DNA from 2 places in the Streptomyces sp. NPDC059142 genome. Region 2 is predicted to be linked to the other one. Evidence: riboswitches for the same ligand, from Rfam matches in the RefSeq annotation. Region 2 holds a riboswitch; the other holds the start of a gene.

Region 1 (8,131 bases), on a different contig from region 2:
GGGGTCCCGGTCGACGGCGGCCCAGCGGGCCACCCGTACCGCGTCGGCCAGTACGGCCCTCGCCTGCCGGGCCAGCTCTGCCTGGGGCGGGGTGCCCTGCGGCGGCCGGGGGGCCGGCCGGCTGCGCCCCTCGGTCACAGCCCGTCGGGCCGTGGTCAACGGCCGCCCGCGGACGAGTCGGAGTGTGGAGTTGCGCGCCAATTGCTCATCAGGCTTTCGGGACGTCACGGGGGCAGTCTTCCCGGTGACTGCCCGAAAGCCCAAACGGAACCCCTTTCGGCGGTACCGGAACGACGGAAGTGGCCCCTCGTGCGCAGCGGTCCCACCGGTGCACGGGAGGCGCCGTACGACTGTTCGGGGAGGTGGGGAGGGTGGCGGTTCGGGGCGCGACGGCGGGTGGCGCGGTGCGCGCGGGGGCGCGAAGGCGGCGCAAGGATTCCAAGCGGAGGCGCGCCGGGTCGGGCCGGGACGCCGTCGCGGGGCCGGTGCCGCAGGAGCCCGGTGCGGCCCCGGTGCTACATGAGCGGGGTGAGGAAGCGGCGGAGTGTTTCCTCGTACCCGTCGGGGTCCGCGTTCCACATGGCCGCGTGCGGGGCGTGCGGGACGGTGTGGAGGGCGATCAGCTCCGGCCGGTGGGCGGCGAGTTCGCGCGAGGGGTTCCAGGACGCCAGCCGGTCGTCGGGGCCGTGGAAGATCAGCGTCGGCACCCGCAGATTACGCGGGTCGGCGGCTTCCAGCAGCCGGTCGCCGTGCAGCCCCGTCCGCCCCTGGGCGGCCCGTACCGCGAGCGGCAGCAGGGGGCCGGGGATCCGGCGGGCGGTGGCCAGCGCCCGCAGGGTGGCCTCCCAGTCCAGCACCGGCGAGTCGAGCACGAGCCCGGCGATGCGCTCGCTGAGGGCGGAGTTCGCGGCGGCGTGCAGCGCCATCGAGGCGCCGGTGGACCAGCCGTGCAGGACCACGCGCTCGGCGCCGAGGCGGACGGCGTGGCGGATCGCCGCGTCGAGGTCGCGCCACTCGGAGTCGCCGAGGTGCCCCAGGCCGTCCGGGGAGCGGGGCGCGCCGGGGTCGCCCCGGTAGGAGATGTCGAGGACGGGCAGGCGCTGGGCCGCGAGGAACTCCATGACGTTCAGGGGGTGCTCGCGGGTGGTGCCGAGGCCGTGCACGGTGATCACCCAGGTGTCGCGCGGCCCCGGCACGAACCACGCGGGGAGGGAGCCGAGTTCGCCCGGGATCCACATGTTCTGGTGGGCGAGGCCCAGGGCGGTCCCGGGGTCGCCGCTGTGCACCTGCGGGGTGAGCCGGACGCGCCGCCCCGGCACGAGGGCGCCGCGGGTGACCCGTTCGAGGCGGCGCACCACGGTGTCGGCCGGGTGCGGGACACCGTCCAGGACCGGTCCCACGACGGCGTGCACGCCCGTCCCCTCGATCCCGTACGTTCCGGGGCGCAGGGAGGCGAGCGAGCGGGTCAGGGTGACCTGGCCGGCGGCCGTGGCGTGCACGGTGATCCTGGGGTCGCTGGGCAGGGGCCGCCCCGGCGGTGCCTTGAGCGCGGCATCGCTGGCGTACCGGCCGGCGGCGACCGCAGCCGCGCCGACCCCGAGCACTGTGGTGACGGCCGCTGCCGTCGCTGTAGCCGGGCGCACGCTCCCAGTGTCACCACCCGCGCCGGACCCGGCCAGCGGGCGGGGGCCGTCGGGGGCGCGGGACGGGCCCCGCCGCGCCGCGGCCTCGTCCCCGCCGCCGGATCCGATGCCGTCGGGGGCCCCGGCGCCGTCCGGCGGGTCAGCCCCGCTGGCCGTAGCCGCGCAGCTTCTCCCCCACCTCCCGGACCTGCTCCTCCGTGAGCAGCGAGGGCCGGTGTCCCGGGACCGCGCTCGCCGTGAGCCACAGGTGGCACATCCATTCGAGCTGAGCGGTGCGGTCGTACGCCTGGGCGAGGGTGTCGCCGTACGCCACCGTGCCGTGGTTGCGCAGCAGGCAGGCCGTGCGGTCCACCAGGGCCTCGCACATCCCGCGGGCCAGCTCCGCCGAGCCGTACAGCGCGTACGGGGCGACGCGGACCGGGCCGCCGAGGGCCGCCGCCATGTAGTGGATCAAGGGGAGTTCGGGGACGAGGGTGGAGACCGCGGTGGCGTGCACGGCGTGGGTGTGGACCACGGCCGTCGCGGACGTGTCGCGGTATACGGCCAGGTGGAGCGGGAGTTCGCTGGTGGGGGCGAGGGTGCCGAGGACCTGCCGTCCCGCGAGGTCGACCGCGATCGCGTCGCCGGGTGCGAGCCGGTCGTACGGCACTCCGCTCGGGGTGACGAGGACCAGGTCGCCGACCCGGACCGAGACATTGCCCGAGGTGCCGACGACCAGCCCCTCCGAGGCCGTTCTGCGGGCGGTGGCGACCAGCTCCGCCCAGGCCCGTTCCAGATCGTCCCGTCCGGTCGCCGGTTCGCCCGCTCCGGTCGCCGATTCGCTTGGTACGCCGGTCAGTTCGCCGTGTTCGCCGGTCCGCTCATCCGTCATACGCCGATCCTGCCAGGCGCCGCCGGGATCTCCACGGAGTGGGTCACTCCGTAGACCCACCCAGTTCATCTTCCGTTCACCCTGACTCCTTACGTTCACCGAGGCCACCGACGTCGAACGATTGCCTGGGTCCTGGGTCAATGGAACACATCACGCTGCTGCTCGCGATCGTGATCGTGACAGCTCTCGTGTTCGATTTCACGAACGGTTTCCACGACACCGCCAACGCGATGGCGACGACCATCTCGACCGGCGCTCTGAAGCCCAAGGTCGCGGTGGGCATGTCCGCGGTCCTGAATCTCGTCGGCGCGTTCCTGTCCGTGGAGGTCGCCAAGACGATCTCCGGCGGGCTCATCAACGAACAGGGCATCAGAACAGAAGTGATCTTCGCGGCGCTCGTCGGCGCCATCCTGTGGAACCTCTTCACCTGGCTGCTCGGACTCCCGTCCAGCTCCTCCCACGCGCTCTTCGGCGGCCTGATCGGCGCCACCCTGATGTCCGTCGGCGCCTCCGGCGTCAACGGCGGGGTCGTGGTCACCAAGGTCCTGATCCCCGCGCTCGCCGCTCCCGTGGTCGCCGGACTCGCCGCCCTGCTGGCGACGAAGCTGACGTACCGGATCGGTCGCGGTACGGACGACAAGGCCACCGCCAAGGGGTACCGGGCCGGGCAGATCGCCTCCGCCGGGCTCGTCTCCCTCGCCCACGGCACCAACGACGCGCAGAAGACGATGGGCGTCATCACGCTCGCCCTGGTCACCGGCGGCGTCCTGGCCCCCGGCTCCAACCCGCCCCTGTGGGTGATCGTCTCCGCGGGCGTCGCGATCGCCCTCGGCACGTACCTCGGCGGCTGGCGCATCATCCGCACCATGGGCACCGGCCTCACCGACCTCCAGCCGCAGCAGGGCTTCGCCGCCCAGACCAGCGCCGCGACGGTCATCCTGGCCTCCTCGCACCTGGGCTTCTCGCTCTCCACCACGCAGTCCTGCTCCGGCGCCGTGATGGGCGCGGGACTCGGCCGCAAGGGCGGAGTGGTGCGCTGGTCCACCGCGACCCGGATGTTCGTCGCCTGGGGGCTGACGCTGCCGGCCGCGGGACTGGTCGCCGCCGGCGCCGAGTTCCTGACCGGCCAGGGCACCTGGGGCATCACCGTCGTCGCGATCCTGCTGGTCGCCGGCTCCGCCGGGATCTGGCTCGCCTCGCGCCGCCGCCCGGTCGACCACACCAACGTCACCGACGAGCCCGCCACCACCGGCTCCGCCGCCGAGCCGGCCGGGGTGGTCACCACCGCCATGGCGGCCGTCACCCCGCCTCCCCCGGCGGGCGCCCCCGGCCAGGACCTCTCGGCCACCATCCCGGCCCCCGCGGCCACCGCCCCGGACCAGGCCGAACCGGCCCGCCCCGCCACGGTGTAAGGAAACGACCCCATGGACATCGACTGGGCAGCACTCGCCTCCGTCTTCGGCGTCAGCCTCGTGGCGACCGTCGCCCTCGTGGGCCTGTTCACCCTGGGCATCGTGGGCCTCGCCAAGCGCGGCTCCACGGCCGCGCCGGGACCGGCCTCCACCTCGGCCGCCGCCTCCACCCCCGCCACCGGCCCCGCGCCGCTCGCGGCCCGTGCCGGCGCCTACCTGTGCTTCGCGCTCTGCGCCGGGGCCGTCGCGTACGGGATCAGCCTCATCGTGGCCTGAGCCCACGAGCACCACGCCCCAGGAGCCCCGCATCGGCCGACCGGCCCGATGTGGGGCTCCGCACACTGTCCCGTCGCAGGTCAAGGATGAGTTGACGGGTGTTGCGGAGCGTGGTGGACTTCCGGGGCCATTGACGACGGCAGCAGAGGAAGCCGGTGCGAATCCGGCGCGGTCCCGCCACTGTCACTGTGAGCATGCCTCCAGGAGCCAGGAACTCTCGCCGTCGTACTCCGAACGTCGAACCGGGGCGCGGACCCTGAGTGAGGACACTTCGCCATGCCTGGCTGCGGTTGTGCCGCGCGGGGCGGCTCAGCCGCCCCTGCCGCCGAGCGGGTCTTCGCGTACGGCGCCGCCCTCGGCCTGCTGGGCGACCGGCTCTTCGGCGATCCGCGCCGGGGCCATCCGGTGGCCGCCTTCGGACGGGCCGCCGGGGCCGTCGAGCGCGCGCTGTGGCGCGACCACCGCGGCTGGGGCGCGCTGCACACCGTGCTCTGCGCCGGAGGCGCCGCCGGGGCCGCGGCACTGGCCGCCACCGCGGTACGCCGCAGCCCCGCCGCCTCCGTGGCGCTGACCGCCACCGCCACCTGGGCCGTCGTCGGGGGCGCCTCGCTGGGCCGTGAGGCGCGGACCGTGGGCGCCGCGCTGGCCGCCGGGGACCTCGAAGCCGCCCGGCGGCGCCTGCCGCATCTGTGCGGGCGCGACCCGTACGCCCTGGACGAGGCGCAGATCGCCCGCGCCGTCGTGGAGTCCGTCGCCGAGAACACCTCCGACGCCGTCGTGGGCGCCCTGGTGTGGGGCGCGGTCGCCGGGGTGCCGGGGCTCGCCGGGTTCCGGGCCGTGAACACGCTGGACGCGATGGTGGGTCACAAGAGCGAGCGGCACCGCCGGTTCGGCTGGGCCTCGGCCCGGCTCGACGACGTCGCGGGATGGCCGGGGGCCCGGCTCACCGCCGCGCTGGCCGTCGCCGCCGGGCCCGACAGACGCGGCGCGCTGCGGGCCGTACGGCAGGACGCGCACCGCCATCCGAGCCCCAACGCGGGCCCGGTGGAGGCGTCGTTCGCCGGGGCGCTGGGGGTACGGCTCGGCGGGACGCTCGCGTACGGCGGGCGCGTGGAGCACCGCCCCGTCCTGAACGCCGCGGGACGCCCGGTCGGGGTCCAGGACATCGAGCGCGCCGTGCGGCTGGCCCGCCGGGTCAACGTGCTCGCTCTCGCGGTCTGTGTCACGGGCCGTCTCGGGTACGGCGCGGTGCGCGCGGCCCTCACCACCAGGAGGCGCGGATGAGCCGGAACAGCGGGGGCACGGGGCTCGGCGGAGGGCTGCTGATCGCGGGCACGACCTCCGACGCGGGCAAGAGCGTCGTCACGGCGGGGATCTGCCGCTGGCTGGCGCGCCGGGGGGTGAAGGTCGCGCCGTTCAAGGGCCAGAACATGTCGCTGAACTCGTTCGTGACCCGCGAGGGCGCGGAGATCGGGCGCGCCCAGGCCATGCAGGCGCAGGCCGCGCGCGTGGAGCCGACCGCGCTGATGAACCCCGTCCTGCTGAAGCCGGGCAGCGACCGCAGCAGCCAGGTGGTGCTGATGGGCAAGCCGGTCGGCGAGCTGAGCGCCCGCGGATTCTTCGGAGCGCCCGGCGGGCCGGCCCCCGGGAGGACGCTGCACGGCGGCGGCCGGGAGGCGCTGCTCGAACCCGTACTGGCCTGCCTGGCGGAGCTGCGGTCCACGTACGACGCCGTGATCTGCGAGGGCGCCGGCAGCCCCGCCGAGATCAATCTGCGCCGTACCGACATCGTGAACATGGGGATCGCACGGGCCGCGCGGCTGCCGGTGGTCGTGGTCGGGGACATCGACCGGGGCGGGGTCTTCGCCTCCTTCTTCGGGACGACCGCGCTGCTCGGCCCGGAGGACCAGGCGCTGGTGGCCGGGTATCTCGTCAACAAGTTCCGGGGCGATGTCTCGCTGCTGGAGCCGGGGCTCGACATGCTGCGCGGGCTGACCGGGCGGGCGACGCTCGGGGTGCTGCCCTTCCGGCACGGTCTGGGCATCGACGAGGAGGACGGGCTGCGGATCTCGCTGCGCGGTGGCGCCCGCGAGTCGGTGGTGGCTCCCCCGTACGGCGCGGACGTGCTGCGGGTCGCGGTCTGCGCCGTACCGCTGATGTCGAACTTCACCGATGTGGACGCGCTGGCGGCCGAACCCGGGGTCCTGGTGCGGTTCGTGGACCGGCCCGAGGAGCTGGTCGACGCGGACCTGGTGATCGTGCCGGGCACGCGCGGCACGGTGCGGGCGCTGGCGTGGCTGCGGGAGCGGGGCCTGGCCGACGCGCTGGCCCTGCGGGCCGCCGAGGGCCGCCCCGTGCTGGGGATCTGCGGCGGCTACCAGATCCTCGGCGAGCGGATCCACGACGAGGTGGAGTCCCGGGCGGGTGAGGTGGCCGGGCTCGGACTGCTGCCCGTACGGGTCAGGTTCGCGCGGGAGAAGACCCTCGCGCGGCCTTCGGGAGTGGCCCTCGGCGAGCCGGTCGAGGGGTACGAGATCCACCACGGCGTCGCGGACGTGCGCGGCGGGGACGCCTTTGTCACGGACCCGGCGGGGCGGGCGCTGGACGGCTGCCGGGTCGGCGCCGTCCAGGGCACGCACTGGCACGGGGCGCTGGAGAGCGACGCCTTCCGGCGGCGGTTCCTGGCGGAGGTGGCGCGGACGGCGGGCCGGCGGTTCGTCCCCGCGCCGGACACCGGCTTCGGCGCGCTGCGCGAGGAACAGCTCGAACTCCTCGCCGACCTCGTCGAGGAGCACGCGGACACGGCCGCGCTGCTGCGCCTGATCGAGGAGGGCGCCCCGGCCGGACTGCCGTTCATCCCTCCGGGAGCCCCGTGAGCACGGTGGGTCCGAACACGGTGGGTCCGAACACCGTGGGACCGAACACCGTGGGACGCCGTCCGGTCACCGATGAGTCATTCGAAGGAGCGATCAGCCTATGAGCACCCCCTTTCCGTTCACCGCCGTGGTGGGGATGGACGATCTGCGGCTCGGCCTGCTGCTGAACGCGGTCAGTCCGGCGGTCGGCGGCGTTCTCGTACGGGGTGAGAAGGGCACGGCGAAGTCGACGGCGGTACGGGCGCTGGCCGCCCTGCTGCCCGAGGTGCCGGTGGTGACGGGGTGCCGGTTCAGCTGCGACCCGGCGGCGCCGGATCCGCGGTGCCCGGACGGGCCGCACGGGGACACGTCCGGCGCGGCGCGCGCCGCGCGGATGGTCGAGCTGCCGGTGGGCGCGTCGGAGGACCGGCTCGTGGGGGCGCTGGACATCGAGCGGGCCCTGTCGGAGGGCGTGAAGGCGTTCGAGCCGGGGCTGCTCGCGGACGCGCACCGCGGGGTGCTGTACGTGGACGAGGTCAACCTGCTCCACGACCACCTCGTGGACCTGCTGCTGGACGCGGCGGCCATGGGCGCCTCGTACGTCGAGCGCGAGGGCGTCTCCGTACGGCACGCCGCGCGCTTCCTGCTCGTCGGGACGATGAACCCGGAGGAGGGCGAGCTGCGGCCTCAGTTGCTGGACCGCTTCGGGCTGACCGTCGAGGTCGCGGCGTCGCGCGAGCCCGATCAGCGGGTGGAGGTGGTGCGGCGGCGGCTCGCGTACGACGACGACCCGGCCGGGTTCGCGGCGCGCTGGGCCGGCGAGGAGACCGCGCTGCGCGAGCGGATCGCCGCGGCGCGCGCGCTGCTGCCGACCGTGTGCCTCGGGGACACGGCGCTGCGCCAGATAGCCGCGACCTGCGCCGCGTTCGAGGTGGACGGAATGCGCGCGGACATCGTGATGGCGCGGACGGCGACGGCGCTGGCGGCGTGGGCGGGCCGTACGGACGTCACCGCCGACGACGTGCGGCAGGCGGCGCTGCTGGCGCTGCCGCACCGCAGGCGCCGTAACCCCTT
Region 2 (8,131 bases):
CGCGGAGCAGCGCCGCCACCTCGGCGGGGGTCGCGGCGCCCGCGCTGAGCACCAGCACCCGGCGGCCGTCGTACAGCGCGGCGGCGAGCCGGTCGACCGGGCGCCCCACGGCGGTCACGACCTCCGTGTCCTCCACCGGCCAGCCGAGCCGGGCGCAGGCGTACCCGACGGACGAGGGATGCGGCACCACCCGCAGCGCGGCGGCGCCGACGACCTCGCCGAGCGCCCGCCCGATCCCGTAGAACATCGGATCCCCGCTGGCCAGCACCGCGATCCGGCGGCCGGCGTGCGCGGCGAGCAGTCCGGGCACGGCGGGGCGCAGCGGCGAGGGCCACGCCACCCGCTCGCCCGGGCACCCGTCCCGGGGCAGCAGTCCGAGCTGCCGGTCCCCGCCGATCACCACGTCCGCGGCGCGCAGCGCCTCCCGCGCGGCGCCGGAGAGCCCGGCCCAGCCGTCGGCGCCGATCCCGACCACGGTCACCGGTGTGCGCGAGGCGGAATCAGGGGGCGGGACACTCACTGCCGTACACCTCTGAACTGGGAGAAGACCGACCCCGCACTCTACTGTCCGCCCGCCCGCAGCCCCGCGACGGGTGCCCCGGCGCCCGCCCCCGGCGTGCGGCTCGGCGCCTGCCGCGGCTCGATGCCCGCGAGCAGCGCCCGTACCGTCTCCCGCGCGAAGTCCGCCTCGTCCGCGGGGCGCACCACGCCCTCCGGGGGGTCCGGCGCGAAGAACAGGTCGAGGAACGCGCGGTGGAAGCACGCGCCGATCAGGAGCATCGCCGCGGCGTCGGGGTCGATGCCCGCCGACACCCGGCCGCGTTCCTGTTCCGCGCGCAGATAGCCGGCCAGGCAGTGGGTCGCCTCCTGCGGGCCCGCGTCGGTGAGATCGAGCCTGGCGCGGTGGGCCGCGAGCAGTCCGGGGCTGGCGAAGAGCGACGCGGCCATCGGGAACGAACGCCGGTAGAAGAGGACCGCCACCCGGGCCACCTCCTCCAGGTGCCCGGCCACCTCCCCCTCGCCGACGCGCCCGGGCAGCCGGGCCAGCGCGTCCGTGAAGCGCGGGACGCGCTCGTGCAGTACGCGGACGAAGATGTCCTGCTGGTCGTGGAAGTGCTTGTAGAGCGCCGCCTCGGAGCAGCCCGCCTCGCGCGCGATCTGCTTGGTCGTCGTACGGGTCAGTCCGACGCTGCTCATCAGGTGCGCCGCCGCGTCGAGGATCCGCGAGCGGGTCAGGGCGCCACCGGTCAGGGGCGGCGGGGAAGCGGCTTCTTCATCCATGGCACGGATCGTACTGATTTCATTTCATCCTGTGAGTGAGCGTTCACTTACCGGGGTAAGTGTCCACTCACGTCACAAGAAGCCCGAAAGCGGACGAACGCCGAAGACGGGCGAAGACGGACCGAGAACGGAACCGAAGAAGACCACGAAAACACGAGAACACGAGGACACAAGGACACGAGGAAGGGAGAGGCCAATGAATCTCGCGGTGCTCGGCGCCACCGGCGGCGTGGGACGGCAGATCGTCGTCCACGCCCTGGCGGACGGCCACAGGGTGAAAGCAGGGGTGCGGGACCCGGCCCGGATGGATCTGACGGGCGACAAGCTCACGGTCCTGCGCACGGACGCCCTCGACGCGGGCTCGGTGGGGGAGGTCGTCGAAGGCGTCGACACGGTCCTCTCGGGCGTGGGCCCCACCGCCCGCCACGACCCGGTCAGGCCCGCGTACACCTCGGCGCGGGCGACGGTCGCGGCGATGTCGGCGGCCGGGGTGCGGCGCCTCGTCGTGGTGAGCGCGGCGCCGCTGAACCGTACGGGAGTGGCGCGGACCCGGCTCGCACACCGGGTGATCACGCCCATGATGTGGGTGCTCCTCAGGGAGATGTACACCGACCTGGAGCTGATGGAACGGACCCTGGCCGACAGCGAACTCGACTGGACGTCGGTACGGCCGCCCCGGCTGACGAACAGCACGGGCCGGGGCGTCTACCGGCACGCGATCGACGCGGGCCCGCCCGGCAACCGCATCGCCCGCGCCGATGTCGCCCGCGCCATGCTCGACTTCATGGCGGCGCCGCAGACGGTGTGCCACGTGGTGGGCGTCAGCGAGTGACCTCCCCCACGGCCCCGGCGGCGGCCGGCACGGCACCGGATGCGGCGGAATCCACCCCCGGCCGGAGCGCCCGCTCGGCCAGCGCGCCGAAGATCAGCCCGAAGGCCGTCCACAGCAGAGCCTGCACACCCAGCGACGCGAGCCTGAACTCCCAGAGCAGCGCGGCGGGGAAGGACGCGGGCACGGCGTCGGAGTTGGCGGGCAGCACCAGACAGGCGAGGGCCACCACGGCCACGTAACCGCCACCGGCGACGAGCGACGCGTTCCAGTTCCCGAGCCGTGGCGCCAGCCGTCGGCCCGCGATGACGGCGACGACCGCCAGCAACACGCTGAGCAGGATCATCAGGAAGAAGAGCGTGGTGCGTCTGCCGATGGTGTCGGGGTTGCCGACGGCGGGCGGCGCCGCCGGATACTTCAGGAACGGCACCAGATAGACGGTGGTGAAGGCGGCGCCCGCGACCAGCGCGGCGGTCGCCCGTGGCCCGAACCGGCCGATCCTGCCCAGGCTCACGGCGAAGACCAGCGAGGCGATACCGCCCAGGGCCACTCCGTACACCAGGACGCCGGTGGCGAGCCCGAACGTCGACTGGACGGGCCGGCTGACCAGTTCCTCCTCTTCCTCCTCCTCGGGCGCGGCGGAGTCTCCCGCAGCGCCGTGCTGATGCGCCGGGGCCGACCTGCTCTCCTCCTGCGCGATGGAGTCCCGTACGGACGGCTCACCCGCGAAGTAGGCCAGCGCGAAGGCGAGAAGCCCGGCCAGCACGCCCGCGACCATGCCGCGGACCAGGAGGATTCTGACGGTGGAGGCATGCATGCGCGTATATCTCCGTACTCTCGTGCTCCGTGAAAGCCGTCAGGTCAGTGGCAGGGGAAGCCGAGCAGATGACGGCCGTCGTGCACCCACTCGTGCACTCCGGCGCCGGAGATCACCGACGTCGCGCCCTGTTCGGCGCCGACGAAGTAGAGCAGCACCAGCATCAGGGTGCCGACGAAGACCGCCCACGGCAGAACGGCGCGCAGCGGCAGCGGAGCCGGTACGGCGGCGGTGGACGAGGTGGGCGCGACGGCCCCGGTCGTAGACGCTATGGACGACGCCATGACAAATCCTCCTTGGGGAACTCGCGTCCCGTTGCATGGAGCTCGAACGACGGCCTTCGGGTCTGACTCACCGGGCCCCCGCCGCATGGCACGCGGCCGGTCCCGGCATACAGTGGCGCGACCGTGCCGGAATCTCACCGGACTTCCGTCTCGCCGTCGTGGATATCGACGTGAAGGTACCGCGAACCGGCAGACGGGCCAAGGGGGCCCTTGTCATGACGATCCGCGTGCTGCTCGTCTCACCCGCCATCGGACCGGCCCTGCGCGCGGCCCGCTTCGGCGAGGAACCGCCGGAGGGCCGGGCCCCCGAGGCGCCGGGGAGCGGGGCCGTGGAGAGCGGGGCCGTGGAGAGCGGGGCCGTGGACGCCGCGGGGAACGGCGCCGCGACGGCCGGCGGCAGGTGCGCCGCGCAGGACGACGGCGCCGTGGACGCCGCCGGGGTGCGCCAGACCGAGGCCGTACGGGAGGACTTCCTCCGCACCGCCCGTACCGCCGCCCTGTACGTCTCGCCCACGCCCCGCTGCCGTGCCACCGCCCGTCTGCTCGGCCTGGACGCCCGGCCACTGCCGGACCTCGCGCCCTGGGCGATGGGCCGCTGGCGGGGCAGGACCCTCGACGAGGTCGCCGCCGCGGAACCGCGGGAGGTGAACGCCTGGCTCACCGACCCCGCCGCCGCGCCGCACGGCGGTGAGACCCTGCTCGCGCTCCAGGCCCGCGTCGGCCGGTGGCTCGACACACTCGGCCAGGACACCCCCCGCGTGGTCGCCGTGGCCGAGCCGGACATCGTCCGCGCCGCCACCGTCCACGCGCTCGGCACGGCCGCGGCGACGTTCTGGCGGCTCGACGTACGGCCGCTCACCGCCATCGAACTCACCGGCCGGAACGGCCGCTGGAACCTGCTCAGCGGCCGTCCGCTCGCCGACGGGGGCGCCGGGGAGGAGAACTGAGAATCAGCCGCGGCCCTTGGCGCGGTCCAGGGCGGCCACACCCACGGCCGCCAGACCGACCTGGATGATCAGCTCGATCCAGTCGAAGCCCTTGGTGTCCGCGACGCCGAACGCCGCCGCGATGAACGTACCGACGAGCGCCGCGACGATACCGACGCCGATGGTCCACAGCACCCCGATGCGCTGGCGCCCGGGCACCACGAGCCGTCCGAGCACACCGATGACGATGCCGACGACGATGGCAACGAAAATGCCGGAAATCTCCATGTCCCCTCCTCTTCGCCCACTTACTGTCGAAAGTGGTGCTAGCGGAACGTGTGCCCGCCCTGGAGCCGCCGAATCCTCACCACCGCCGCACCGGCCCCCGCGCCCCCAAGTCCCCACATCCCAGGGGGACTTACCGCAGCGGCGCCCAGGCCCACCTCGTCCGCGCCCTCACCGCGACGGTCGGGGCCCCGCCCACGGCGTACTCCCCCGCCCGCCCCCGGAAATCCCTGGCCCGCCCGGCCGCGCGGTGACATCCTGACAGCGTGAACGGACCGGAGATCCACATCGCCTTCGCCCCCGAACTGCGCCTCTTCGTCCCGGCCGAGCGACGCGAAGGACGCACCGCCCTGCGCACCGACGGCTCGTCCACCCTCGGCCACGCCGTCGAATCCCTCGGCGTCCCGCTCACCGAGGCGGGGCCGCTCCTGGTCGACGGCCGCGAGGTGCCCTTCTCCCACATCCCGGCCGCGGGCGAATCCGTGGAAGTACGCTCCGTGCCCCGCCCGCAGACCGTGCCCGGCGCGCCCCTGCGCTTCCTCCTCGACGTCCATCTCGGCACCCTCGCGCGCCGCCTGCGGCTGCTGGGCGTCGACGCGGCGTACGAGAGCGAGGACCTGGGCGACCCGGCCCTGGCCGCGCTCTCCGCCGCCGAACGCCGGGTGCTGCTCTCCCGCGACCGCGGACTGCTGCGCCGCCGCGAGATCTGGGCCGGCGCGTACATCTACAGCGACCGCCCGGACGACCAGCTCAGGGACGTCCTCCAGCGCTTCGCCCCCGTCCTCGCCCCCTGGACCCGCTGCACCGCCTGCAACGGCGCCCTGGGCCCGGCGGACAAGGAGTCCGTCCAGGAACAGCTCCAGCACGGCACCCAGCGCGGCTACGACGTCTTCGCCCGCTGCGCGGCCTGCGGACGGGTCTACTGGCGCGGCGCCCACCACGCCCGCCTGGCGGCGATCGTCGACGACGCGGTACGCGAGTTCGGCGGCGCGGCGGCGTAACGGCGGTCCGGCCGGGTCAGAAGACGTACCGGTCCCCGGTGTCCGGCGCCAGGACGCGGTGCCGGTGGTTCTCGGGGTTGGGGTCGTCCGCGCCGCCGTTCCACGCGGTGTCGACCCGTACGACGATCTCGTCCGGCGTGCCCGCCGTCCGCAGGTCGAGCGTCAGCTCCTCGCTCCGCCCGACCGGCCGGAGCCGCCCCGTACGGCACAGGACCGTACGGTCGCCGCCCCACAGACAGGCCGGCGGCAGCGGCCCGCCCTCGGTCACCGCGGCCGAGAAGTCGAGCCGTACGGTCGCGCCGGCCAGCCCGGACGGCCCGTGGTTCTCGGAGCCGAGCAGAACCGTGAGACGTCCGCCCGACAGCGACACATGCCCGTGATGGGCGAGATCGGCCTCGGGGGCCTCCCCGCTCCGCCCCGGCGCGCTCGCTCCGGCACCCGGAGCCGCGCCCATGACCACCGCCGTGGCGGCCGAGACCAGTACCAGCACCACTTTCCGCAGGACACCCATGAGCGGAAGATAGTGATCATCACACTGTCATCCGGGCCAGGCGCCCGCCCGGCACGCCCCACATCACCCGCATGGCAGCCCGCCCGCCCCCGCGCGCTCCGCTGCGCCGTCCTCCGGGTCCCCGCCCCCTCCGGCCGCGCCCCGCCTATCCTGGCCGGAGTCGATCACACGCGCGAGGAGTTACGTCATGAGCGCCACGGGGACCCCCACCGCCGTCATCACCGGAGCGAGCAGCGGCATCGGCGCCGCCACCGCCCGGCACCTCGCCGCCGCGGGCCACCACGTCGTCCTCACGGCCCGCCGCAAGGACCGCATCGAGGCCCTCGCCGCGGAACTCACCGCCGCGGGCCACCGGGCCACCGCGTACGCGCTCGACGTCACCGACCGCGCCGCCGTCGACGCCTTCGCCGCCGAGCTGGACCGCTTCCCCTCCGTGAACGTCCTGGTCAACAACGCGGGCGGCGCACTCGGCGCCGACCCCGTCGCCACCGGCGACCCGGCGGACTGGCGGCAGATGTACGAGACGAACGTCATCGGCACCCTCCACGTCACCCAGGCCCTGCTCCCCGCGCTCACCGCGAGCGGCGACGGCACGGTCGTCGTCCTCTCCTCCACGGCCGGCCACGGCACGTACGAGGGCGGCGCGGGCTACGTCGCCGCCAAGCACGGCGCCCACGTCCTCGCCGAGACCCTCCGCCTGGAGATCGTCGGCACCCCGGTCCGCGTGATCGAGATCGCCCCCGGCATGGTCAGGACCGAGGAGTTCGCCACCACCCGCTTCCGCGGCGACGAGGCGAAGGCGGCCAAGGTCTACGAAGGCGTCGCGGAACCCCTCACCGCCGACGACGTGGCCGACACGATCACCTGGGCGATCACCCGCCCGAGCCACGTCAACGTCGACCTCCTGCTCCTGCGCCCGCGCGCCCAGGCGTCCAACACGAAGGTCCACCGCGAGCGGTGAGCCCGCTCAGCCCTTCACGCACACCACCTGCTTCAGCTTCGCCACGACCTCCACGAGGTCCCGCTGCTGATCGATGACCTGCTCGATGGGCTTGTACGCGGCCGGGATCTCGTCCACGACCCCGGAGTCCTTACGGCATTCCACGCCCCGGGTCTGCTCCTCCAGGTCCTGGGTCGAGAAGCGCCGCTTGGCCGCGTTACGGCTCATCCGGCGGCCCGCCCCGTGCGAGGCGGAGTTGAACGACGCCTCGTTCCCCAGCCCCTTCACGATGTACGAGCCCGTGCCCATCGACCCCGGGATGATCCCGAAGTCCCCGCTTCCCGCCCGGATCGCGCCCTTGCGGGTGACCAGCAGGTCCATGCCCTCGTACCGCTCCTCCGCCACGTAGTTGTGGTGGCAGGAGATCACCGGGTCGAAGGTCACCCGGGCCTTCTTGAACTCCTTGCGGACCACGTCCTGGAAGAGCCCCATCATGATCGCGCGGTTGTACTTCGCGTACTCCTGCGCCCAGAAGAGATCGTTCCGGTAGGCCGCCATCTGCGGGGTCTCCGCGATGAAGACGGCCAGGTCCCGGTCGATCAGCCCCTGGTTGTGCGGCAGCTTCTGCGCCGTGCCGATGTGGTGGTCGGCCAGTTCCTTGCCGATGTTCCGGGATCCGGAGTGCAGCATGAGCCAGACGACACCCGATTCATCGAGACAAAACTCGATAAAATGATTACCTGATCCCAGCGTGCCCATCTGTTTCACCGCACGGTCCTCACGGAACTTGACCGCGTCGGCGACACCCCCGAACCGCTCCCAGAAATCCCCCCACCCCGCCGTCGGGAACCCGTGCAGCCGCCCCGGGTCCACCGGGTCGTCGTGCATCCCCCGGCCCACCGGGATGGCCTGTTCGATCTTGGAGCGCAGCCGGGAGAGATCGCCCGGCAGGTCGTTCGCCGTCAGGGACGTCCGTACCGCCGACATACCGCAGCCGATGTCCACGCCCACCGCCGCCGGGCAGACCGCGCCGTGCATCGCGATCACCGAGCCGACCGTGGCGCCCTTCCCGTAGTGCACGTCCGGCATCACGGCGAGGCCCTTGATCCAGGGCAGGGTGGCGACGTTACGAAGCTGCTGCATCGCGCCGTCCTCGACCGTCGCCGGGTCGGCCCACATCCGGATGGGTACCTGCGCGCCCGGCACCTCTACATACGACATATTTCCTCAATTCCCCCGAAAGTCTGGATAACGCAA

What was found. A riboswitch is a leader RNA that binds a small molecule or an ion and turns the genes downstream of it on or off. The one in region 2 is predicted to bind cobalamin.
Region 1: another riboswitch for cobalamin. It lies ahead of ACFXPK_RS17070 (cobalamin biosynthesis protein); the one in region 2 lies ahead of ACFXPK_RS26230 (CbtB-domain containing protein).

What each region holds. Positions count from the first base shown of each region.
Region 1 is NZ_JBHZDA010000041.1:13,932-22,062, reverse strand. It holds gene ACFXPK_RS17095 (hypothetical protein) at 1-138, opposite strand, end outside; gene ACFXPK_RS17090 (alpha/beta hydrolase) at 516-1,643, opposite strand; gene ACFXPK_RS17085 (class II aldolase/adducin family protein) at 1,783-2,514, opposite strand; gene ACFXPK_RS17080 (anion permease) at 2,655-3,926, shown strand; gene ACFXPK_RS17075 (hypothetical protein) at 3,939-4,202, shown strand; cobalamin riboswitch at 4,323-4,442, shown strand; gene ACFXPK_RS17070 (cobalamin biosynthesis protein) at 4,479-5,486, shown strand; gene ACFXPK_RS17065 (cobyric acid synthase) at 5,483-7,078, shown strand; gene ACFXPK_RS17060 (putative cobaltochelatase) at 7,179-8,131, shown strand, end outside.
Region 2 is NZ_JBHZDA010000090.1:17,736-25,866, forward strand. It holds gene cbiE (precorrin-6y C5,15-methyltransferase (decarboxylating) subunit CbiE) at 1-520, opposite strand, end outside; gene ACFXPK_RS26215 (TetR/AcrR family transcriptional regulator) at 562-1,281, opposite strand; gene ACFXPK_RS26220 (NAD(P)-dependent oxidoreductase) at 1,478-2,113, shown strand; gene ACFXPK_RS26225 (CbtA family protein) at 2,103-2,927, opposite strand; gene ACFXPK_RS26230 (CbtB-domain containing protein) at 2,972-3,211, opposite strand; cobalamin riboswitch at 3,249-3,404, opposite strand; gene ACFXPK_RS26235 (histidine phosphatase family protein) at 3,427-4,158, shown strand; gene ACFXPK_RS26240 (GlsB/YeaQ/YmgE family stress response membrane protein) at 4,162-4,425, opposite strand; gene ACFXPK_RS26245 (Mut7-C RNAse domain-containing protein) at 4,689-5,423, shown strand; gene ACFXPK_RS26250 (hypothetical protein) at 5,440-5,934, opposite strand; gene ACFXPK_RS26255 (SDR family NAD(P)-dependent oxidoreductase) at 6,122-6,895, shown strand; gene ACFXPK_RS26260 (RtcB family protein) at 6,902-8,095, opposite strand.